Regions from separate parts of the Bacillus sp. YH3-2-B2 genome, predicted to be linked through region 2. Evidence: riboswitches for the same ligand, from Rfam matches in the RefSeq annotation. Region 2 holds a riboswitch; each other region holds the start of a gene.
The links. Region 2 has a riboswitch for thiamine pyrophosphate ahead of ACWJJX_RS02270 (ECF transporter S component). Riboswitches for the same ligand answer to the same signal wherever they lie in the genome.
Positions count from the first base shown of each region.

Region 1: linked by a shared signal. The riboswitch ahead of thiC (phosphomethylpyrimidine synthase ThiC) and the one ahead of ACWJJX_RS02270 (ECF transporter S component) in region 2 are both predicted to bind thiamine pyrophosphate.
Region 3: linked by a shared signal. The riboswitch ahead of ACWJJX_RS03305 (acetylornithine deacetylase) and the one ahead of ACWJJX_RS02270 (ECF transporter S component) in region 2 are both predicted to bind thiamine pyrophosphate.

Region 1 is NZ_JBSJQE010000001.1:1,316-10,254, reverse strand. Features, by position in the region: gene opp4C (oligopeptide ABC transporter permease) at 1-193, opposite strand, end outside; gene ACWJJX_RS00125 (ABC transporter permease) at 206-1,162, opposite strand; gene ACWJJX_RS00120 (ABC transporter substrate-binding protein) at 1,231-2,952, opposite strand; gene ACWJJX_RS00115 (FbpB family small basic protein) at 2,955-3,134, opposite strand; gene ACWJJX_RS00110 (FAD-binding oxidoreductase) at 3,389-4,744, shown strand; gene thiC (phosphomethylpyrimidine synthase ThiC) at 4,785-6,557, opposite strand; TPP riboswitch at 6,683-6,793, opposite strand; partial or broken gene ACWJJX_RS00100 (Type 1 glutamine amidotransferase-like domain-containing protein) at 6,843-7,420, opposite strand; gene ACWJJX_RS00095 (hypothetical protein) at 7,506-7,790, opposite strand; tRNA gene ACWJJX_RS00090 (tRNA-Leu) at 8,211-8,292, opposite strand; tRNA gene ACWJJX_RS00085 (tRNA-Leu) at 8,540-8,628, opposite strand; tRNA gene ACWJJX_RS00080 (tRNA-Cys) at 8,636-8,706, opposite strand; tRNA gene ACWJJX_RS00075 (tRNA-Gly) at 8,713-8,787, opposite strand; tRNA gene ACWJJX_RS00070 (tRNA-Gln) at 8,842-8,913, opposite strand; tRNA gene ACWJJX_RS00065 (tRNA-His) at 8,923-8,939, opposite strand, start outside.
Region 2 is NZ_JBSJQE010000001.1:404,708-411,038, reverse strand. Features, by position in the region: gene ACWJJX_RS02275 (glycoside hydrolase family 18 protein) at 1-1,198, opposite strand, end outside; TPP riboswitch at 1,347-1,460, shown strand; gene ACWJJX_RS02270 (ECF transporter S component) at 1,643-2,242, shown strand; gene ACWJJX_RS02265 (ABC transporter ATP-binding protein) at 2,229-3,866, shown strand; gene ACWJJX_RS02260 (energy-coupling factor transporter transmembrane component T family protein) at 3,841-4,602, shown strand; gene ACWJJX_RS02255 (STAS domain-containing protein) at 4,648-5,481, opposite strand; gene ACWJJX_RS02250 (S8 family peptidase) at 5,701-6,331, shown strand, end outside.
Region 3 is NZ_JBSJQE010000001.1:656,324-665,262, reverse strand. Features, by position in the region: gene ileS (isoleucine--tRNA ligase) at 1-1,768, opposite strand, end outside; gene divIVA (septum site-determining protein DivIVA) at 2,110-2,604, opposite strand; gene ACWJJX_RS03335 (YlmH family RNA-binding protein) at 2,699-3,469, opposite strand; gene ACWJJX_RS03330 (YggT family protein) at 3,531-3,809, opposite strand; gene sepF (cell division protein SepF) at 3,816-4,274, opposite strand; gene ACWJJX_RS03320 (YggS family pyridoxal phosphate-dependent enzyme) at 4,271-4,963, opposite strand; gene pgeF (peptidoglycan editing factor PgeF) at 4,968-5,804, opposite strand; gene ACWJJX_RS03310 (YlmC/YmxH family sporulation protein) at 5,959-6,210, opposite strand; gene ACWJJX_RS03305 (acetylornithine deacetylase) at 6,271-7,551, opposite strand; TPP riboswitch at 7,625-7,732, opposite strand; gene ACWJJX_RS03300 (ABC transporter ATP-binding protein) at 7,737-8,534, opposite strand; gene sigG (RNA polymerase sporulation sigma factor SigG) at 8,663-8,939, opposite strand, start outside.

The DNA.
Region 1 (8,939 bases), 400 kb from region 2:
GAACCCCCGGCTGCTGATTGGCATTTGAAATATCCGTCCGATCTGTTATGTACGGAGAAAAAGACGGCCCGATAAAGCACAATAAAAACATAAAACATAAGAAAAGAAGACTGATGACCGTCAGCTTATGCTGCAGCAGGCGGCGGTACGTCTGCTTCCAAAGAGAAGGCGGCACCCCTTTTTGTTTTTTCATTCCGAACACCCCCTATTTCAGCCTGACCCGCGGATCAACCGCGGCATAAGCGATATCCGCCAAGAAGTTCCCTACAATCGTTAAACAAGACAAAAACAAGGTAAACACCATCAAAACCGGATAATCACGATAATGCACAGATTCAAGCTGAATACGGCCGACACCCGGCCACCCGAAAATCTGTTCAATAATGATGGCTCCGGAAAACAGTCCTGGCAGTTCAAAAGCAAGCAGGGTGATGGCCGGAATGAGCGCGTTTTTCAACGCATGTTTCCAGATGACGGTGCGCTCTTTCAATCCCTTCGCTCTCGCCGTTCTGATATAATCCTGTCTGATCACGTCCAGCATGCCGGAGCGGAAATACCTTGTCAGCGAGCCGATGCCGAGCATAGATAAAATCACGACCGGAAGAATCATATGTCTGGCGGCTTCAAGCACGTACGAAAAACCTGTACTCGTGCTTCCGGTATCAATCATTCCGCCGACAGGAAATATTTTCAAATCCACCCCAAACCACTTAATAAACAGAAGGCTGATAAAAAAAGACGGAAACGCCATGGAAGCAAAAACAAGAAACGTCACGATCCCGTCAAACCATGAGTATTTCCTGACAGCGGATATGACACCCGTTATCATCGCGGCTGACCATGTGACAAGCAACGCCAAAAACGCGACAAAAAACGAATTCCAGACATATTTCCGAAGCAATGACAGGACGTTCTCCTGATATTTCAAAGAAAACCCAAAATCTCCGCTGAGCACATTTCCGAGCCACGTCACATAACGCTTCCAAATCGGCTGATCCAGCCCGTAAAGCGCTTTTAACTCCTTCGCTCTTTCCGGAGTCAGATTTACATTGGAATCAATATAGTCGCCCGGCAGCATGGCAAATAAGAAATAAATAATAAAGGACGTACCGAATAAGATCACAAGCATTTGAATGAATCGTTCTGCGGCATACCGTTTCATAAAAAGCCCCTCCTTTCCGCTGAAAGGGCAAAATCCCCAGGATGCATCGGGTATTTTGCCCAACCGATCTATTGAACTGAGACATTTGAGAGACTTGAACTGATTCCAGAATAATTGTCAGGTTCAAGCCCTTTTATTTTTCCGCTGACCGCCCTTGCGCTCTGACGGTAATGAATCAGAATGTAAGGCGGGTTTTCCCCGAGCTCCCGGTACAGCTGGTGATAAATCTCTTTTCTTTCGCTGATATCAAGCGTGCCGGCTCCTTTCTCTATCAGCCGGTCCGCTTTCGGATTGGAATACCCCGTCACATTATTGGGATGGCCGGAAGCCAGCTTTTCCACCGTGTCATTCGGATCAAGGATCTGCGAGGTGGAAACGGCGGCAAGGTCATATTGTTTGTCATTGATTTTCGCTACTTCTGTATTAAAATCCATCACTTCCGGTTTTAATGAGATTCCGATGTCCGCATAATTTTCTTTAGCTATCGGGATGAAATCATCATCCGCTTTAGATGTGTAATAGCTGATTTCAAGCTTTTTGCCGTTTTTTTCACGTACACCGTCTTTGCCCGTTTTCCAGCCTGCTTCATCAAGAAGCTTTTTGGCTTTTTCAGGGTTAAACGCGTACCGATTGACACCCTTGTCATCATAAGCCCACGAAACCGGAGACACCGGAACATTCGCGACCTCTCCGTAGCGTTTAAAGCGGACATCGACGATTTTTTGACGGTCAAGTCCGTAAATAAGCGCCTGGGACACTTTCTTATCTTGAAAAGGCGGACGCTTGTGATTGACGTATACAAGCCCGTAATCATTCACGACAGATACGCTTATATTGGCAAAACCGAGACTTTTTAAATGCTGAACCGTATCATCATCAGGTGAGAAAGAAGCGTAATCAAGGTCACCCGTTTCAAACAGCTGAAGGGAAGTTGACGGATCGATAATTTTATAAATCAGCTTTTCCGTTTTCGGTTTTCCGGCATAATAGTGTTCATTAGCCTGATAGCGTATTTCCTGTCCCGGAAGGTATTCTGTAAATTGATAAGGTCCCGCTCCGAGAGGTTTGGCATAAAGCTCTTTTAAATAATCCAGTTTGCCGAATTGATATTTCTTCCCGTAGTAGGCTTCTGACAGCACCTGCCCGCCCAAAAGAAGCAGCGACTTCGCACTGACTTTCTCAGTCGTGATTTGAATGGTTCTGTCATCAAGGACGCGAATGCCCTTTATTGTCTTTGCCTTTCCTTCTTTGTAAGCCTTACCGCCTTTAATATAAGCCGTGGTGATATCTTCATAGCCTGCGTATGCAGGATCATGCAGCAGTGTTAAAGTGAATGCGGCATCCTTTGCGGTCAGCGGTGAACCGTCGCTGAAAACGAGATTTTTTCTTAAACGGAACGTGTATGTAAGCTGATCTTTGGAAATTTTCCAGCTTTCCGCAAGAGCCGGAGCAGGCTTCCCCGTTTTATCCAGTTTGACTAACGGTTCAAAAATAGGATCTGTCGCATTTCCATCCCAGCCGTTTTCGTAGAAGTACGGCAGAAACACGCCGCCCGGCGCGGAAATCCCAGCAACAAAAGTGTCAGTTCTGGCTTTCGATTTAGCGGGAATCGCCGCCGGATGAGAAGCTTTAAATTCCTTTGTCTTGACATGGGCGATACGTGTTTCTTCCTTTTTATCAGCCGCAGATGACGGTTCTTCCCCGGCACTCCCTAACGCGCACCCTGATAACACGATGGATACCGACAGCGCGAGTACCGTTGTTTTTATCCTCCATTTTCTCTCCTTCATCTTTATCGAACCCCCGCATGCTTTTCATCTATCTTTATATAAATCTGCTCCATCTGTTCCTCATTTCTCATAATCTCCCGTTTGTTTTTCTCTACAAGCAGTTCGAAATTCAATGTGTGTTTTCTGTACTTTTTCCGTTTTTTGCTCTTTTTGCGCACATGTGATACCTTTTTTAACGCCACTTTTCATCCCTCCGCTTTTCATTTAATGACTTTCACGCAAAAAAGGCCCTTATCTGTTTAATAGATAAGAGCCTTCGGTGATCCGATCAGCCATCGTTTGGAAATATGTAATGATTATGTTAATTCATACAATCCCTACCTGTCAACTATAATTTAAAATATCGTGTCCTTCCGGGGGTTTTCCTCATACACTCTCTCATTTTTCCGCATATGCTAGAAAACATAGCAGATTACAAGTGAAAGTGAGTGAGAATGTGGAAAAGACAACATTGACCGGTCGCATCGTCAAAAAAGATGACCCGGACTATAATGCTGCAAGAACCAATATCAATTTAAGCCTGCAAAGATATCCAGACATCATTGTGTTTTGTCAAAACAAACATGACGCCCTCAATGCGGTGAGATGGGCGCGTGAGAACAATGTGCCTTTCCGTATCAGAGGCGGAAGACACAGCTACGAAAATTTTTCTCTGCTAAATGACGGACTAGTCATTGATCTCAGTGAAATGAAGAAAATAAGAGTAAATGAGGATAAGCGGCTGGTCTCGATTGAAGCGGGAGCCGAATTGGGGGAAGTCTACCGGACACTCTGGCGGTACGGCTTGACCCTTCCTGCGGGAACCATTGCGAATGTGGGAATCACGGGGCTGACGCTCGGGGGAGGAATCGGATATTTAACAAGGACTGCCGGACTGACTTGCGATCGTCTCCTCCAGCTCGAAATGATCATAGCGGACGAAAAAGCGGGTGCTGACTTGATCACGGTCAACCGCTCAAAGCACTCTGATCTATTTTGGGCATCTCAGGGCGGAGGGGGAGGCAACTTCGGCATTGTCACATCCATGATGTTTAAAGCCGTGCCGATCTCGTGCGTGTCTGTTTTTTCTGTCACTTGGGGCTGGGATGATTTCGAGGAAGTATTTAACACGTGGCAGCGCTGGGCTCCATTTACAGACAACCGGCTTACCTCATCAATTCAGTTTTGGCCTAAGGAAGTCAACCGCATAGAAGCGCTCGGTCAATTTACCGGGACAAAAGAGGAGCTGAAAGAACTGCTGGCTCCGTTAATGAAAGCGGGAAAACCGACAAGCGGCATGGTCAAGACAGTGCCATTTATTAAAGCGGCAGCCTTTTTTAACAGCCCGGGAGGCAATCAGCCGCAAAAGATGAAGCGGTCAGGATCCTTTATTGAAAAACCATTATCAACACGCGCAATATCCACTTTAAAGCGCTATTTAGAGCACGCTCCGAACGAAAACGCCAGTGTCTGGCAGCAATCTCTCGGCGGGGCGGCCGGACGGATCGCTCCGGACCAAACGGCATTCTACTATCGCAACGCAATCATTGCCCAAGAATATATTACAACTTGGACATCTGCTGAAGAAGAAAGACAAAATGTCCGCTGGATCGAAGGACTGAGAACGTCCCTATCAAGAGAAACGATGGGAGATTATGTGAATTGGCCTGATAGAGAAATCAGAAACTGGCTGCAAACGTATTACGGAGAAAATGTTCACCGCCTCCGTCAAGTCAAAACGAAATATGATCCGGAAAATATATTCCGCTTCGAGCAGAGCATTCCGCCGCTTCGCCGTTCACCGTTTTTCTAAAAAAGATGAAGATGGACACACTCCATCTTCATCTTTTCTTTTATTGATATAAGCGGCTTCCCTTCTCTGCAAACTCTTTTGCTTTTTCTTTCAGCCCTTCATTGAAGGCCTCGTCTTCAGTAAGTCCGTTTTCCTTCGCATAATCACGAATATCCTGAGAAATTCTCATGCTGCAGAACTTCGGGCCGCACATCGAACAGAAGTGAGCCGTTTTTGCGCCTTCAGCCGGCAGTGTTTCATCATGATATTCCATTGCTCTTTCAGGATCAAGCGACAAATGAAATTGATCACGCCACCGGAATTCAAACCGCGCCTTAGACAGAGCATCGTCACGGATCTGTGCACCCGGATGCCCTTTAGCAAGGTCTGCGGCATGTGCCGCGATTTTGTACGTAATGACGCCTTCTCTTACATCATCACGATTCGGCAGGCCCAAATGCTCCTTCGGTGTGACATAGCAAAGCATCGCCGTCCCGTACCAGCCGATCATCGCCGCGCCGATCGCTGAAGTAATGTGGTCATAGCCCGGAGCGATATCCGTCGTTAATGGGCCGAGCGTGTAAAAAGGCGCCTCTTTACAAATTTCCAGCTGTTTGTCCATGTTTTCCTTAATTTTATGCATCGGCACATGACCCGGCCCTTCGATCATCACTTGCACATCGTGCTTCCACGCAATCTCCGTCAATTCTCCGAGAGTCTCCAACTCCGCAAACTGCGCTTCATCATTGGCATCCGCAATCGAACCGGGACGAAGCCCGTCACCAAGTGAAAAAGCGATATCATAGGTCTTCATGATTTCACAAATTTCTTCAAAATGCGTGTACAGAAAGCTTTCCTGATGATGAGCCAGGCACCATTGCGCCATAATTGCCCCGCCGCGGGATACGATTCCCGTCGTGCGTTTAGCCGTTAACGGGACGTAACGAAGCAATACGCCGGCATGGATGGTGAAATAATCCACGCCCTGCTCCGCCTGCTCAATCAATGTGTCACGATAAATGTCCCACGTTAAATCCTCGGCAATGCCATTAACTTTTTCAAGCGCCTGATAAATCGGCACCGTCCCCACAGGCACGGGGCAGTTGCGGATAATCCATTCACGCGTCGTATGAATGTCTTTTCCCGTGGATAAATCCATCATCGTATCGGCGCCCCAGCGAATCGCCCACGTCATTTTTTCGACTTCTTCTTCGATAGAAGATGTAACAGCCGAGTTGCCGATATTGGCATTAATTTTCACATGAAAATTCCGGCCGATAATCATCGGCTCGCTTTCCGGGTGGTTGACGTTAGAAGGAATAATCGCCCGGCCGCTGGCTACCTCGTCTCTGACAAATTCGGGAGACACATGCTCGCGAATTGCGATAAACTCCATTTCCGGCGTAATGATGCCTTTTCTCGCATAATGCAATTGTGTTACATTTTTCCCCGGCTTGGCCCGAAGCGGTTTCCGCTGCAGGCCGGGGTATTCGGCGGCACGGCCCTCTTTTTTATAGCCGTTGTCTTCAGGTCTCACGGTCCGGCCGTTATATTCTTCTACATCTCCGCGCCCGGTAATCCACTTTGTGCGGAGCGCCCCCAGACCTTCATGAATATCAATCTGTACATCCGGGTCTGTATACGGTCCGCTCGTATCATAAACACGGACCGGCGCATTCTCCTCTTCCCCGAATGCCCCCGTAGTCGCACTCAGGCTGATTTCCCGCATCGGCACTCGTATGTCGGGCGAAGAACCTTCTGCATAAACCTTTTTACTGCCGGAAAAACTCGACATAATGGAAATGTTCGCTTGCTGTACTGATTGATTTTGCATACAAATCTCTCCTTTATCATTTGAATAACAGAACCAAGCTCAGCACCAGCACAAAAAAACCGGGTTCAAAGAAGAACCCGGTTTTGCAGTCAGAAAGAAACTATTATTGTTTTCATTCATCAACAATAATAAAACCTTTACTTCCCCACGCTGGTACGAACCAGATCAGGTCCAAAGGGTTAAGAAGCCGCCGCTTCTCTCTCAGCCCGCTCAGACGGGCACCCCCAGTAACTATTGATTTCGCTCTCATCGTAACATAAGTTGTGTACAAAAAAAAGCATATTATCAAAATTCAGATAACGGGACGGTCATAAGCTCTGTTTCCCGAACGCCTTCTTCGGTATTAAAAACCCGATAACCCTTTGCGGTTTCCCGGGAAGAGACAGCCCGGAACAGCTGACCGTCTTTATAATGAAGCGCAGCGCCGTCATCAGCGGCATAGCCCGCCCTGAGTTTCTTTTCGGAAATCAGGCGGTGATACACCGGCCGGCGCTGAGACCCGCCAAGATGATGCTGTTTTCCCAAGCTTCACGAAGAATAAGGTCAAGCCCCCACTCTTTCCATAAGACAAGCATATTGCGCGTATTTCCGCCGCCGACATATATAATATCTTTCTTCATGAGAAAGGATCTGAGATCAGAACCCGGCGGTTTAAACAGCGACAAGTGATCCGGCTCACACCGCAGCTTTTGAAAGGCCTGATAAAACCTGCTGATATAATTCTCCGAATCTCCGCTTGCCGTCGGCAAAAAACAAACTTTCGGCTTTGACCGCGCCGACTGCTCTAAAATATACTGATCCAGCACAAGATGATCCGGCTCCATTGAAAACCCCCCGCCGCCCATTGTAATAATCTGCTTCAATGTCATCACCTCTTTTTTCTCAAGTATAACAGCTCATTAAAAAGGCGTTATCCCAATTTCGGATAACGCCTTCAAAAAGTATTTATTATCTGAAATACGCACCGTATAACATAACGGAGATCCCCGCGGCGATAATCGCCGGAACAAGCTTCGAACGGGCATACTTCACAACATTGATCCCCAACACCGTATTATCACTGAGGGGAGAAGCAAACCAAATGTTCCGCTCGCAAACACGGCCCCGATCGCTAATAATAAGCTGGTATGTAACTGAACCGCCAGCGTCCCAAGTCCCCCAGGATGACCCGATAAAATAGGATATAACAGCCCCCAGTATAAAAAGAGACGGCGCAATAAACATATGAGGGATCCATGATGTTAAATGAGAAGTAACATATTTCGAGAATCCCAGATTTTCAGCTACTGCTGTTACGGCTCAAATCAGCGATAACATAATAATAACGTTGACCAATTCGTTTCCGTCCTTAATAAAATGGGTAACAAGCTCGCCTGCTGGAAAGCGCTGAAACATAAAAAGAGCAAATGCTGCAATAACCGCTGCCAATAATGCGCGCTTTTGAATGGCCGCCCCACCAGCTGAGAAACAGTGTTAATAGCAAAAACAGCCCGATCGGAAAGATTTAACTCCACGGCCGAATCGGTGTTTCCTTAATATAAGCACGGTGCGCCGAATCCAGCTCCTCCTGCTGCAGGTAACATGTTTTCACAAGCCTTGGAGGATATTTTCATACAACAAAAAAGGCTTCTACAATATGTAGAAGCCTTTGTATACCGGTGGCCGGGGTCGAACCGGCACTCCAGAAGGAACACGATTTTGAGTCGTGCGCGTCTGCCAATTCCGCCACACCGGCATATAATGCGTCGTGTTCAACCGACGTATATAAATATAACATGCATTTTATAAAGCGTCAATGGTTTTAGTAAAGTTTTTTCAAATGGTAATGCAGTATATACGATACAAGCAAGAAACTTATATTGATAGTCTTCACGCTTTTATTATATAAAAAAAAGCGACCTGCAATATGCAAATCACTCTCATATATGTTTTATAATAATAAAATTGATGACCAATTTAACATAATTCGCTCAAAGTTAAATTGGTGCCGAGGGCCGGACTTGAACCGGCACGGTAGTCACCTACCGCAGGATTTTAAGTCCTGTGTGTCTGCCAATTCCACCACCCCGGCAATAGAAAGGCGACACCCGGATTCGAACCGGGGATAAAGGTTTTGCAGACCTCTGCCTTACCACTTGGCTATGCCGCCGTAATTTGGAGCGGAAGACGGGATTCGAACCCGCGACCCCCACCTTGGCAAGGTGATGTTCTACCACTGAACTACTTCCGCAACATGTAAAAAGAACTTATTACATCTTATGCTGTTGTTTTTAAAAAAATGCAACTGGGCTAGCTGGATTCGAACCAACGCATGACGGAGTCAAAGTCCGTTGCCTTACCGCTTGGCTATAGCCCAATGATAATATGGGGCGATTGATGGGA
Region 2 (6,331 bases):
ATTGCCACGCGCCGATCGCCTGCAGTCCGAACTCCCGAACGAGTACCATTTTTTCACTCATGCTCCGTACATCCTCAAACCACACTTCATGCGTTCTTCCATTTTCATCAGTATACCGGAAGTAAGGGGAACGCTCCTGCTGGGAATAACGGATCATTGATTGATGCTTCATCGCCGTTTCCATGGCGCGCTGATTGGAGATGGCGGATCCGATCGTTCCCGGACGGTACGGAATCACCCAATCATACCCGTACAGCGGAACACCGAGAATCACTTTTCTTCTCGGCACCCTGCTGATGGCAAAATTGATCGTTTGCCTGACCTCTGTTAAAGGCGCCACGGGTCCCGGCTCACTGCCGGCGTGGTGCCAGTCGTACGCCATAATGAACATATAATCGACGACGGCTCCGATTCCGCCGTAATCATATCCCCTCAGCCACGGCACTGCATCACTTGTTTTCGCCGGAACCGATATCGTTAACGCGAGCTGATGCTCTGAAAGCCGGGTTTTTAACTGCCGGAGAAATCCTGTGAAGAGATCCCTGTCAGCTTCTCTGACCCGTTCAAAATCGATATTTACACCGCCGTATCCCTTTCTTACGGTTAAGGAGACGATATTGTTGACGAGATTCGTTCTTGCCGCCGGATTTTGCAGCACTTGATGGGCTAATTCCGGACTGAATCCCCCTTCTGTCAGATTCGTAATGACGGCAAGCGGGCGCACTCTGTTCTGCCATGTGGTTTCTATTGCGGTTCTGTCGTTTAAATCGTTCATGATATCTCCGTTCGGGCCGAAATGATATTCAAACAAAGAAATCGCCGAAGAATACGGCGCAAAATCATTAATGAGCTCTCTATCCGCTTCAGGCGTCCGAATGACATAAAATTGCAGGGTTCCCGCAAGATAGTTAGAGATATCAGGGATCTTCACTTTCATACCCGTCCGCAGCCGGTTCGGCGGAATATCCGGGTTTGCCTGCATCAGCTGCATCTGCGGCACATAAGCCTTACCTGCGATAACGGCATACGTATCATTCGGCTGAACCGTATATTCATTAATGGGGATTAAAAGCGCCTGCCCCGGCACGATATTCGTTTCCTCAAGCCCGTTGACACTTCTGATGCTGTCAACAGGATATCCGTACTTTCTGCTGATGGAAAATAACGAGTCGCCAGACTGGACTGTATGAACAAACATAGATGTCCTCCGTTTCCTTTTGATCAAAAGGGGTCTTCTTATCTTTATGAATGATCCTCCGGTCCGATTCCAAACTCTGTTCGGAGAAAGGCTGTTTACAAATCAGACATGATCAACTATGATGATGTCATCATAAAAAACTGTATAGGAAACGCACTAGGGGTGCTGTTATCGGCTGAGATAAAACATGCGGCAAGCGTGTTTTGATCCCTTATAACCCGATCTGGATAATACCAGCGTGGGGAAGTGCAGATTGACCGGAGCGCAGGGTTTTTCCCCATGCGTTTTCGTTCTGCTGCTGCATATTCCCTCGGATATGCAGTTTTTTATTTTCCATTAAAAAACGGGGGAGGACACCGCAATATGAAACTTACGATCAATCGTCTTTCGTAAAATCAACTCTTTCATACAAACAACTATCCGATAAGAAAGCAGGAGATCACAATGAAAAATTGGAAAATGAGAGAAATTGTCGTCATGTCCGTCATCAGTGTTGTATTTGCTGTCATTTATTTAGTATCAACTCATGCAAGCAATATAGCGGCAGGATTTTTCGGCCGGATGAGTTATGAACCGATTTACGGTATCTGGTTTATCGTCTCGGTGATTGCCGCGTACATTATTCAAAAACCGGGAGCGGCTCTCGTTTCTGAAATCATCGCCGCGTTTGTGGAGTGCTTACTCGGAAATCCGTCAGGACCGATGGTGATTCTGATCGGGATCGCACAGGGAATCGGTGCGGAAGCGGTCTTTTTAGCGACACGCTGGCGGGTGTATACCCTGCCCGTGCTTCTTTTATCCGGTATGGGGTCTTCTGTGACAAGCTTCATTTATGACTTGTTCGTTTCCGGATACTCTGTTTTGAATCCGGGTTTATTAGCCGTCATGCTTCTCATCCGTCTGGTCTCAGGTGCGCTTCTTGCCGGCCTTCTCGGCAAAGCAATCAGTGATGCGCTGGCTTACACAGGAGTGCTGAACGGCATGGCGCTCGGAAAACAATTCAAGAAGAAAAAGAAACAGGTGAACCAAGATGCAGGCATCTGAACCCCTTCTATCGGCCAGCTGTCTTACCTTTTCTTATGATCAGGATGAAAAGCCGATTTTTCAAAACGTGTCCTTTCAGCTCCGCAAAGGAGAGCGGGCTTTATTGCTCGGGCCGAGCGGATGCGGCAAAAGCTCGCTCGCTCTCTGTTTAAACGGTCTGTACCCGGAAGCATGCGATGGGGTTCAATCGGGAACCGTTTCTTTATACGGAACACCTCTTTCACATCTGACAGAACCCGCCGCCAGATCCATCGGCGTCGTGTTTCAAGATCCGGACCAGCAGTTTTGCATGCTGTCGGTTGAAGATGAAATCGCCTTCGGTCTGGAAAATTTGCAATATACAAAAGAAGATATGGACGCGATTATCGATGACGTTTTAGAAAAATTAGAGATCACTCATCTGAAAACGCGAGCGATCGCTTCTCTGTCAGGCGGTTCAAAACAAAAAGTGGCGCTTGCCTGTATCATTGCGATGGAACCGGAACTCATTATTTTGGACGAACCGACGGCACAGCTTGATCCATATTCCGCACGTGAATTAGTGCGGCTGATCAAAGATCTTCAAGCAAAAAAAGGCTTCGGCCTTCTCGTTATCGAACATCAGCTTGATCACTGGGCGCCGTGGATGGATAGGACAATTGTCCTTGACGAAACGGGTCAGAAGGTGATGGACGGAGAGACGGACGTTATCTTTGAAACCAAGATTGAAGAGCTGATGCAGCTCGGCATTCCGATTCCGCGTGTGATCTCATTGCAGGAGCACGTCAGCATTCCTTTTACATTGTGTAAAGAAAATCTGTTTCACGAACCTGTACCATCTCTGCCCGAACCCCGGCCCGCCGCGCTTTCGGCAGAAGACGCGCTGAGCGTTCACGAGCTGTCATTCTCAAGAGGAGCAGACGTCATTTTTCAGGATGTGAGCTTTTCCGTAAAAAAAGGATCAATCACCGCGATTGCCGGCCCTAACGGAACAGGAAAATCCACGCTCCTTTCTGCCGCGGCCAAGCTCATCCGTCCGCTGGGCGGAGACATCAAAATAGACGGCAGACCGATTGATTCCTATTCTGAAAAAGAGCTGCGGCGACAGATCGGATATGTTTTCCAAAATCCTGAACACCAGTTTGTCACAGATTCCGTCATTCAAGAGCTGATGTTCGGTTTTGAAAGCAACAGAGCCGCAAAGGAGAAAGCTCTTCAGCTGTTAACCCGATTCGGCTTGAGACGCCATGCCTCACAGCATCCGTTTTCTTTAAGCCAAGGACAAAAACGCCGGCTCAGCGTCGCGACGATGCTTATGCACAATGTGAACGTTTTGATGCTTGATGAACCGACTTTCGGACAGGATGCCAAAACGGCGCAGGAGTGTATGCAAATGCTCCGTGAGATTCAAAAGGAAGGAACGGCTGTTTTGATGGTGACACACGATATGGAACTCGTCTCGGATTATGCCGACACGATCCTTGTGCTCTGCGGCACGAAACTGGTATTCCGGGGAACTCCCGACGCTTTGTTTTCTGATAACATCGGGATCGCCGAGCAGGCACATTTGGCTTTGCCGCTGCGGTATGAATGGATGAAACACGACAGGAGGCGGAGAAATGAACTTGCGGCTGGAGGCTGTTAACCCGTCAATAAAGGCGGCGGCTGTATTGTTATGCGTCATTATGCTGTCGTTTATTTATAATCCGTACACCCCTGCTTTGTTTTATATCATCATTGCGGGAGGCGTCCTCTCGGCGGGGCGTGTGCCGCTGAAAAAATGGCTGCTGTTCACGATTCCGTTTGTCATTCTGGCCTTCGGTTCTTTATGGACAGCCGCCGTATTCGGAAACGTCCCGACAACCGGAAGCAATCTGCTGTTTAAGCTCGGGCCGATTGCCGTCAACAGTGATAATGCGGCGCTCGGGATTTCTATCGCGTTTCGTATTTTATGTTTTTCCGCTTTGTCGATGATGTTTCTTTTTACAACCGATCCGATTCTGTTCATGCTCAGTCTGATTCAGCAGTGTAAGCTGCCGCCCAAGCTTGCATACGGCGTTATCGCGGGATTCCGGTTTCTCCCTCTTCTGAAAGATGAAATCCTGATCATCCGGCAGGCGCACAGAATCAGGGGTGCGGCGTCTGATTCCGGGCTGAAAGGAAAGCTCTCCGCCTTCAGGCGCTTCACCATTCCGCTATTGGCAGGCGCAATCAGAAAGGCGGAACGCACGGCGATCGCGATGGAATCTAAAGGCTTTACGGGGAGCCGAAACCGCACGTTTTACAGAACTGTTACTGTGCGCCGCGCCGACTGGTGCTTTTTCCTGCTCGTGCTTCTGTTATTCGGCGCAAGCTGGCTCATTTCATTGTTGTTTGTATAAAAACAGGCCGCCGGAGTGATTCGGCAGCCTGTTTTGTTATGTATGTTATTGATGATAATTGAGAGCCTGAGCGAGATTGGACTTGACCGTAATATCTGAGAAATTAATGCCGAGCTGTACGGCGGTTTGAGCGATTTCCGGCCTGATTCCGGATAAAGTGGACGTGACGCCGATCAATTTCAGCGCCTCAATTAATTTAAAAATCTGATGCGCCACCATCGTATCGACAACCACTACACCCGACAGGTCAATTAACAGATGTTCAATCAGCCGTTTTGCACATGTGCTCAGCGTATTTTCAAGAATGAATTTGGCGCGCTCCGTGTCAATATCGCCGACAAGCGGCAGCAGCGCCGTCCGTTTGCTCAGCGTGATAACCGGCGAGCTTAACTCCAAAATCATTTCTCTTTGCGCATTCAGCTGCATTTTTGAGTTATGCTCAGCATGATCGACAAACGTGTAAATCGTAAAATCAAATACTTGTGCAATTAAATTCTCCCATTTCTTCCTTTCTCCCTGAGCAAACGAAGATTCATGTTTATCGGCAAACGCATCATAATAACTGATGTATAGTCTCCGGTTTCTCATGAATTCACGGACCACATACTGGACGGGAGTATCCAGATGCTTCTGGTCTTTCGCAAGCTCAATCACCCACCGCTCGAACTCTTCTAAAAATTCTTTTTCCGGCATGATATACATTTTATTAATATGCCGGTAAAATTCTTTATCCTGCTCCGTCAGTTCTTCTGTGATGACGGGATTTGTCAAAGAATAAATCGAATTAGGATCCGAATCTTCCATCGTTTCGATCCACTCTTTCGCAATTTGATCCACTTGTTCTGAAAAATAGCTGTATAATGCTTCACTTATCTTCATATCTCTTCTCCTTTCCCATTTCCAATTATAGCGTCAGCGGGTCATGAATGAAAATGAAAGCTGTTAAACTATCCATTTATTTGAAATTTTTTAGTACGATAGATTACGCCTTTTTTATGAAAATGCTTCAAATGACTCTTTCCGGCCGGCATGCTCTGCCATAAAATAGTAGCAACACCCTTGTATCCACTCGCAAGCATAAAAAAGGAGGGCTTTTTTATGAATGGTGAAATGCATTTGATTCCTTATGTCACGGATGAACAGATCATGGATGTGAACGAGCTTCCTGAGGGGATTAAAGTGATTAAGGCGCCAGAGTTGTGGGCAAAAGGGTTTAAAGGCAAGGATATTAAAATCGCGGTGCTTGACACAGGCTGCGACATCAATCATCCTGATTTGAAAGACCGGATTGTCGGCGGGAAAAACTTCACCGATGATGACGCAGGCAAAGAAGACGTGATTTCCGATTACAACGGACACGGGACACACGTTTCCGGAACGATTGCCGCCAATGATTCAAACGGCGGAATTTCGGGTGTCGCGCCGGAAGCAAGCCTTTTAATCGTTAAAGTTCTCGGCGGTCAAAACGGCAGCGGCAAATACGAATGGATCATTAACGGCATCAACTACGCCGTTGAACAAAAGGCGGACATTATTTCCATGTCACTCGGCGGGCCGAACGATGTGCCTGAATTGAAAGAAGCCGTCACAAATGCGGTAAACAGCGGTGTTCTGGTCGTTTGCGCGGCAGGAAACGAAGGCGACGGAGACGAGCGTACAGAGGAACTGTCATATCCGGCCGCTTACAACGAAGTAATCGCAGTCGGATCAGTCTCAATCGCCCGTAAAT
Region 3 (8,939 bases), 250 kb from region 2:
CATCAAGTGTAAATCCGTGGCTTAATACGCCTTTATACGGCGCTTTGCCGGTGACTGCAACAGCAGTGGAAAGAGATGAGTTAAACCAGCCGCGGTATTGGTCAGAGCCTTCAAGGTATAAATCAGCCGGACGGACAAGATCATCTCGTTCTTCAAGAACGGCCTGATGGGAAGAACCTGAATCAAACCATACATCCATAATGTCTTGCTCTTTCGTGAAGATTCCGTTCGGGCTTCCCGGATGTGTAAATCCTTCCGGCAGGAGGTCTTTTGCCTCTCTTTCGAACCAGACGTTTGAGCCGTGCTGTTTGAACAGCTCAGACACGTGTTCAATCGTTTCGTCAGTGATGATCGGCTCACCGTTTTCTGCATAAAATACCGGGATCGGAACCCCCCACACGCGCTGCCTTGAGATACACCAGTCACCTCGGTCGCGCACCATGTTGTAAAGGCGCTGTTCGCCCCACTCCGGCACCCACTTCGTTTGTTTGATGGCATCAAGCAGATCGGATCTGAAATCTTTAATTGACGCAAACCATTGCGCTGTCGCTCTGAAGATGGTCGGTTTTTTCGTTCTCCAGTCATGCGGATAGGAGTGTGTAATAAACTCGAGTTTCAAGAGCGCGCCGTTTTCTTCAAGCTTCTCCGTGATCGGTTTATTGGCTTTATCGTAAAACATTCCTTCAAAGCCCGGCGCTTCGTCGGTCATGTTTCCTTTTTCATCAACGGGGCACAGTACTTCTAAGCCGTACTTTTGGCCGACGATAAAGTCATCTTCCCCGTGGCCCGGGGCAGTATGAACACAGCCTGTTCCGGCATCGGTTGTGACGTGGTCACCGAGCATGACGAGTGAATCTCTGCCGTACAGCGGATGTTCTGCAGTGATGTATTCTAATTCTCTGCCTTTATATGATGCGACAACTTCAGGATTTTCAAAGCCGCATGCCTCCGCTACGTTTTCGATCAGTTCAGCCGCCACTACATAACGCTTGTCTCCAACCTTGATGACATTGTATTCAAGATCAGGATGAACGGAAATTCCGAGGTTGGCAGGCATCGTCCACGGCGTCGTCGTCCAGATGATGAAGCTTTCTCCGTTTTCCAGAACGCCTTTACCGTCTTTCACCTTAAACGCAACATAAATAGACGCGGAACGTTTGTCCTGATATTCAATTTCCGCTTCTGCTAAGGCAGATTCACTTGAAGGCGACCAGTTGACCGGCTTCAGACCTTTATAAATATAGCCTCTTTTCGCCATCTCGCCGAAAACGCGGATCTGCTGCGCTTCAAATTCAGGCTGAAGCGTAACATACGGGTTTTCCCAATCGCCTCTGACGCCGAGACGCTTGAATTGTTCGCGCTGTCTTTCGATCTGCTGCCATGCATAATCTTCGCAAAGCTTGCGGAAATCAGCGACGGACATTTCTTTCCGGTTTACTTTTTTGTTTTTCGTCAGCGCCGTTTCAATCGGCAGTCCGTGCGTATCCCAGCCCGGCACGTACGGTGCGTTGTAGCCGCTCATTGATTTATAGCGGACGATGAAGTCTTTCAGGATTTTGTTCAGGGCATGGCCCATGTGGATGTCTCCGTTTGCATAAGGAGGTCCGTCATGCAGCACGAATTTCGGGCGGTCTTTCGTCCGTTCTTGAACAAGACGGTAAATATCCTGCTCCTCCCAGTCTTTTTGCATGTCCGGCTCACGATTCGGCAGATTTCCCCGCATCGGAAAATCTGTTTTCGGCATTAACAGCGTATCTTTGTAATCCATTTTCATTCCTCCACAACATTTTTCAGAAAATAAAAAAAGCCCTCTCATCCCATAAGGGACGAGAAAGCTTATCTCGCGGTACCACCCTTTTAGAAAAAACGGATCATCCGTCTTTTCCTCTCGAACATCGTAACGTGATGGAACGTCCTTTCCTACTCTCGGTTCAGAAAGGAAACTAAAGGGCTGATCTGCATGATTCCGGCCATCCCGGGCTTTCACCTTCCCCGGTTCGCTTTATAGCCTGTTTTGAGTCATGCCGGTCCCTTTCAATCGTCTTTTCATCTGAATTTATGAACGTATTATATTCGAACGGGCCGGAGAATGTCAAGAAAATCTGAAAATTATTCTTTTTCCTCAAATACCGCGTCGACTTCGTATTCCAGCAGATGATCCCAATCATCGTTCTTCAGCAGGTCGAGCTGCGCTTCAATCAGCATTTGGAAACGTGTTCTGAAGACTTTAGACTGTTTTTTCAGCTCTTCGATTTCCATTGCGATTTTTCTTGATTTGGAAAGCGACTCATTGATGATGCGATCGGCATTTTTTTCTGCTTCACGGACGATCAGCTTCGCTTCTTTCTGCGAGTTGCGCTTTACGTCTTCTGCGGCTTCCTGGGCTACGAGAATTGATTTATTCAGCGTTTCTTCGATATTGGCAAAGTGGCCGATTTTTTCGTCCAGCTCGTTCACTTTCGCCTCAAGCTCCGTTTTTTTACGGAGTGCGATTTCGTAATCTTTTCTGACCTGCATTAAAAATTCATTTACTTCATCTTCATCATATCCGCGAAAACCTTTTGTAAACGTTTTGTTATGGATATCATTCGGCGTTAATGGCATATTGCCACCTCCATTTTTACATTTCAGTACGGTTATCTAGTTCACATTATAAAACAAATACGGCACAGATGGAGAAAAAAACTGAAAAAACGACTCATTTTTGCCGTTCAAATGTAACTTTCCATTTGTCTTTTTTCGTTTTTCCGTCAACCTTTGCCAAACTGCATCGTCCAAAGCCGCGAATCGAGAGCATGTCCCCTTCAGCAACCTGATAAGACGGATCTTCAATAGCTTTCCAATTCACCTTAACGAGCCCGTTTTTCACAAGCGCCTGCGCTTTCTGCCGGGATTGCCTGCTCATTGAAGCGCAGACGGCGTCGAGACGCAATGAAGAAACCGTGTCATCCCTTATTTCGACATCTGAAGCGGGAATGTGAAGAGCGGAAAGCTCGATTCTCTCAAGCTTTACCGGCGCTTTGCCCGCCTTGGTCAGCTGAGTGCTGACAAAATCGGCGATTTCAGCGGAGACGATGAGCTGCACGGCTTCCTCTGAGAAAATCAGATCGCCGTATTTCTGCCGCTTTAAGCCGATCCCCATTAATGATCCGAGAAGAGAGCGGTGGTCAATGCTGACGAATTTTTCAGCGTATTGAACGTCAAAAGCCCGGAGCTCAAAATTATCCTGTTCAGGTTCCATATATTCAGGGTATAAAATCGCGCGTTTGCGCTCAGCTCTGTCATATCCTCCGAAAAACGCAAGACCGCAGGCGTCGCCGATAACGGCTTTTACAATCACCTGTTCCCTGGGATCTAAGAAATCAGTCAGCTTCATCCGATACTGGTCCAGGACAATCTGTTTCCATTCAAGCACCTGATCAATAAAAGGCCGCTCGTCTTGTCTGAAGTGCTGGTAAATATCGCTCATGTTCTTTCCTTTCTATGTAAAGAGGCTTGGCTGGTGCCAAGCCCGTATCAAACTGTCGCATTCAAGTATACATTGCGATCATGCGGTATAGGCCCCAAAGTCCCGTCGTGGCAAACCGAAGCACGATAATCGCTACAATCGGGGATATATCCAGCATGGCAATGGGCGGAATGATCCTTCTGAACGGCTCTAAATACGGTTCGCAAATCGCTGCGAGAAACCGTCCGACCGCCGTTTCTCTCGTACTCGGCACCCATGACATAAAGATATAGATGATCAGGGCAAACGAGTAGATGTAAATTAAATAACTCAGAACGGAAAAAATTTGATAAAGAATCATCCTGCTTTACCACCTCTGATGTTCGTCTTCATTTATAAGCTCCGAAATCGTGCCGGAAACGTCGACATTATCAGGCGTGCACAGAAAAATATCTGAACCGATTCTCTGAATGTCGCCGCCGATGGCGTAGACGGTACCGCTTAAAAAGTCGACGATTCTTTTCGCCTGATCATGCTGGATGCGCTGCAGATTGACGACAACCGCCCGCCTGTTCTTTAAATGATCGGCGATTTCCTGCGCTTCCGCATATACACGCGGTTCACTCAAGACCACTTTAGAGGATTTCTGAACACTTTGCAAGCTTACTACGTTCTGCTTGCCCTGCGGCTTCTGAGCGTAAGCAGGCTGTTTATCTTTCTGCTGTTCATGCTCTTCCTGATGATCCTGCTCCGTTTCAATGTATTCGTACTCGTACTCCTCCTCATCCATTGAGAAAAAGTTTTTCAGTTTATTTTTCATGCTCATTTGTTTACACCCCCCGGTTCATTTCCGACTAATGAAGAGCCGATTCTGATAAAAGTTGCGCCCTCTTCAACAGCGATTTCATAATCATTTGACATGCCCATTGACAGTTCCCGGCACGGCGCGTTTGTCTGATTCAGTTTTTGCACCTGATCCCTCAGATCACGCAATTGCCGGAAGCAGGCTCTGATCGTTTCTGTATCGTCTGTCAGGGGAGCCATCGTCATCAGGCCCTCTACAGAAATGTTTCTAAACTCAGAAAGCTCTCTGATAAAGGGGATGACCTCCTCTGCTTTCAAACCGTGCTTAGACGGCTCAAGCGAAGTATTCACCTGCACAAAACAGCGAACCGCATGCTGCGCCCGTTTTTCAATCTCTTTTGCCAATGACAGTCTGTCTAAGGAATGAATATAAGATACACGGTCAACGACGGCCTTCACCTTTCTGGACTGAAGACTGCCGATAAAGTGCCACTCCGGGCTTCCTTTGATGACTTCCTGCTTATGGATAAGCTCGGCATCCCGGTTTTCTCCCAGACTTGTAATACCGGCATCAACGGCCTCTTGAGCCCTTTCAGCTGATACGTATTTTGTAACCGCGATGACGGTAACATCTTCGGGGCTTCGGCCCGATCTGTTACATGCTTCGTTTATTCTTTCGTTTATATGTCGTAATTGATCAGCAACACGCAAGATCTTATGCCTCCTTCATTCCGATAAAGGACATCATGCGTCCCGTTTTCCCTTTGTCGCGGCGGTGTGAAAAGAATAGTTCATGCTCTCGTTCGGTGCATAATCCGCTGACTGAAATGTTTTCTTCCGGAATGCCGCAATGTATCAGAAGAAGACGGTTGACCTCTTTTAAATCAAGCTGATACTGGCCTTTTTCCGTTTCGCATATGGCGGATTCAGCCGTAAAGGGCAGCGCCCGCACTTCATTGATGACGCGGTCGTCGACTGTATAGCTTCCCGCGCTGATGGACGGACCGATGACAGCCTGAATATCTGTTAAACGGGAGCCTTCTTCGTTTACCCAGCGTTCCGTCATGATGCGTCCGATTTGTTTGACCGTCCCCTTCCATCCGGCATGGGCAGCGCCGATAATGGATTTCACCGGGTCATAAAAATACAAGGGCACACAGTCCGCAAAACAAAGGGCCAAAAAAAGATTCGCATCTTTCGTGTAGAGCCCGTCCGTCCCGCGGAATGCGGAAGAATAGTCTCTCGCTCCTTTTCCTTTATCCCCGGCTGTCACGCGCCGGACGCGGTTTTCATGTGTCTGGTCGGCAAACACCCAGGAATCCAGATCAGTACCGCATAAGGACGCTATGACTTCACGGTTTGTCACAACATCATGAGCTTCGTCCCGGACGTGCAATCCGGTATTTAATGACTCATACGGAGGATTGCTGACACCGCCGTTTTTCGTTGTGAATCCGGCGATGACCTTTGTGTTAAGCTGATTCACACAGTTCCAGTCTTCTATCATGAGTGCCGAGGGGGTGGTAAGACTAAACGGGTGATATGTATTCATGGAGATCCAACCTTTCGACAAACATTAAAAAAGCGTAATTTCCCACTCATTTTAACACAATTTTAAGCATACGTTTAGCGGCTGATTGAAAAATGAGATAAATAAATGTGCCGGAAACATATTGATTTCCGGCTTTTTACAAGTAAAGGGAGGATTACGCTCCCCCCTTTGGTTCATTTACACGCACTAAGATGACATCTTCCCCAATTTTAACTATATTTCGCCAAGGAATGATCATTTCCTCTTCTTTTCCGAAAAAACCGAGAACTTTTCCGCTGCCGCCTAAAATAATCGCCTGAATTTTTCCCGTTGTCACGTTAATATCAATATCCCCGATGCTTCCGAGTTTTTTTCCGTTCGACACGTTTACCACATCTTTTATTTGAAATTCAGATATGCTGATCATCCGTATCACGCCCTTTGCCCGTTCTTTTTCCTATTATATGAACGGCCGGGCTGAACCTTGTCACATCGGGCAATCTTTTTTGCGGCTGCACCAGTCGAGAATAAATCTCAGCATGATTTTCGTATAGTCCATAAGCTCATCAACGGACACTTCCTCGTTTACGGAGTGGGCGTTTTTTAAATCGCCGGGGCCGTATATGACGCTCGGAATCCCGGCCTGATAAAGCCACCCTCCGTCTGTTACGGTTTGGGAAACATCAATGACGGGCTCCTGTTTTTTGACGGCTGAGTGTGATGCAGCCAAGACAGAAACTGCCGGATGATGCGGATCGATTTCCAGCGCCGGGAACACCTCTCCTCTGTCTTCAATCATCGAAGATCCGCCCCATTTGAACACCGGCCTGTTTTCTTTGAGCCACAGATCACTGTCAGCGACACGATTAATATAGTCTTCGATTTCTGCGGCTGCTTGTTCGTGCGTTTCGTTCGGATAAAAGTGGACGGTGATCCATAACCGGCATTCATCGGCGACAAACGCTGCGTGTCTTCCGCCTTCAATGACGGCGGGGTTGATCGTATTGGTGCCGGGCGCAATGCCGGGATAGCTTTTCGTTACCGCCCAGTGGCGCTCCAGCTCTCCCAAGGCAGTGATGATTTTCGCCATTTTTTCGATGGCGCTCGCTCCGAATGTGCCTCCGCCCGCATGAATCATATTGCGCCTCATGCCGTCATGAAATGTTTGTTTGCTTTTCAATTCTATCCAGCCGGTGATGACACCGCCCTGCCCTTGAATATGCAGGCTGCTCGTATCCGCGACAACCGCAAAATCCGCGTGATAGCCGCGTTTGCAGCATTCCAGCGTCCCCGCCTCGCCGACTTCTTCTCCGATTACAGACTGTACAATGAGGTCGCCCGGAAGCTTAATGCCGGCATCATGGATCAGCTTCAGAGAGAAAAGAACACACGCCAAACCCCCTTTCATATCAGCGGCGCCCCTTCCGATCAGCATGCCGTCTTTTACGAGCGGCTGAAACGGGTCAGAGTTCCAGTCTTCGCCCCCGGCTTCTGCCACATCAATGTGTCCGTTTAAAATCAGGCTTTGATGCCTGCTTGAATCTGTCCCTTTTAAAACACCGACTACATTCGGATCTTCCGGATACACATCCCACATATCGACCGAGCAGCCCGTTTCTTTTAAAAAGCCGGCCACCCACTTTTGGGCTTCTGTTGTATTTCTTGCAGGCGGAGCCGGTGTCGGAAAGGCGATCAACCTTTCAGCTATTTGTATTAAATCGCCCCGCCGTTTATCCGCCTGGTGTAACAGCATATCAATCTGATGCATTGGAAATCTCCCCTTTGGCTGTATCAAAAAACCCGTTTCATTAAAATGAAACGGGTAAAAAACGGATCTTCCTCCGCTTTTTTCACCGCTTCCCTCCGCCGGCATGATCCGGATCAGGTCCGTTAAGGGTTGAGACAACGTCTCTCTCAGCTGCATGTCAGCAGCACCCCCAGGGTGAATTGATGTTATTTGACGGATGATACCGCTTTTGCACGTGTTAAAAACGGGCGGCCATTGTTCCATAAGACATTGACAGGCGTATCGAAAAACGCTGTAAGCCGCTCGTCAGAAAGCATGTCCCTGATTTTCCCGGAGGCGAACACCTCGCCTTGTTTTAAAAGCAGCGCCTGATCAAATACCGGCAGAATTTCTTCAGCGTGATGGGTGACATAAAGGATGGACGGCGCATTTTCTTTTTCGGCGATCGACGTAATCGTGTCCAGCAGCTGCTCCCTTGCCATAAAATCAAGACCCGTCACGGGTTCGTCCAAAATCAGCAGTTCCGGATCAGCCATAAGCGCCCGCGCAATCAGCGCTCTTTGTCTTTCCCCTTGTGATAATGTTTCATACCGTCTGTCGGCGTAACTGATGGCGCCCAAATCCTTCAGAAGACCGATCGCTTTTTCCCTTACCTGCTCACTCGGAGTTTCGTACAGCCCGATTGAGGCGTACGCGCCGCTGAGGGCGATTTCAAAAGCCGAGTCCGCGGCATATAATTTGTGCTGAAGACCTGCCGAAACAAGGCCGATTTTCCTCCTGAGCCTGTCACCGAGCTCTGTTTTGCCGAATTGATGGCCGAGCACCTGCATCTCTCCTGAAGTGGGGAAGTAATAAGAGCATAACATATTCAGCAAAGCCGTTTTTCCGGCTCCGTTTAATCCGTACAGCACCCAATTTTCGTTTTTCTCGACGCGCCAGTTAATATCTTTCAAAATCCATTTCCCGTTTCTTTTTAATGACACACTGTCCAGCTGTAAAATCATTGCAGTTTCCCCCGTTTACTTTATTTAAATTTTCTAAAAACTTTTACACATTAGAATACATCACTTTTTTGCAAACGTAAACCATCGCATGAAAAAAGCCTTTAAACAAGGTTTAAAGGCTTTTTCCGTTATTGATGGATATTCTTATTCATTTGTTTAATGGCTGCCTTTTCAAGCCTTGAGACCTGAGCTTGGGATATCCCGATTTCTTCAGCGACTTCCATTTGGGTTTTCCCTTGGAAAAAGCGCTTTCGCAAAATCATTTTTTCCCGTTCGTTCAGTCTTCTCATGCCTTCTTTCAGAGCGAGCTCCTCAATCCATTGTGTATCCTTGTTGCGCTCATCGCTGATCTGGTCCATCACGTAGATCGGATCGCCGCCGTCATTATAAATCGGCTCAAACAGT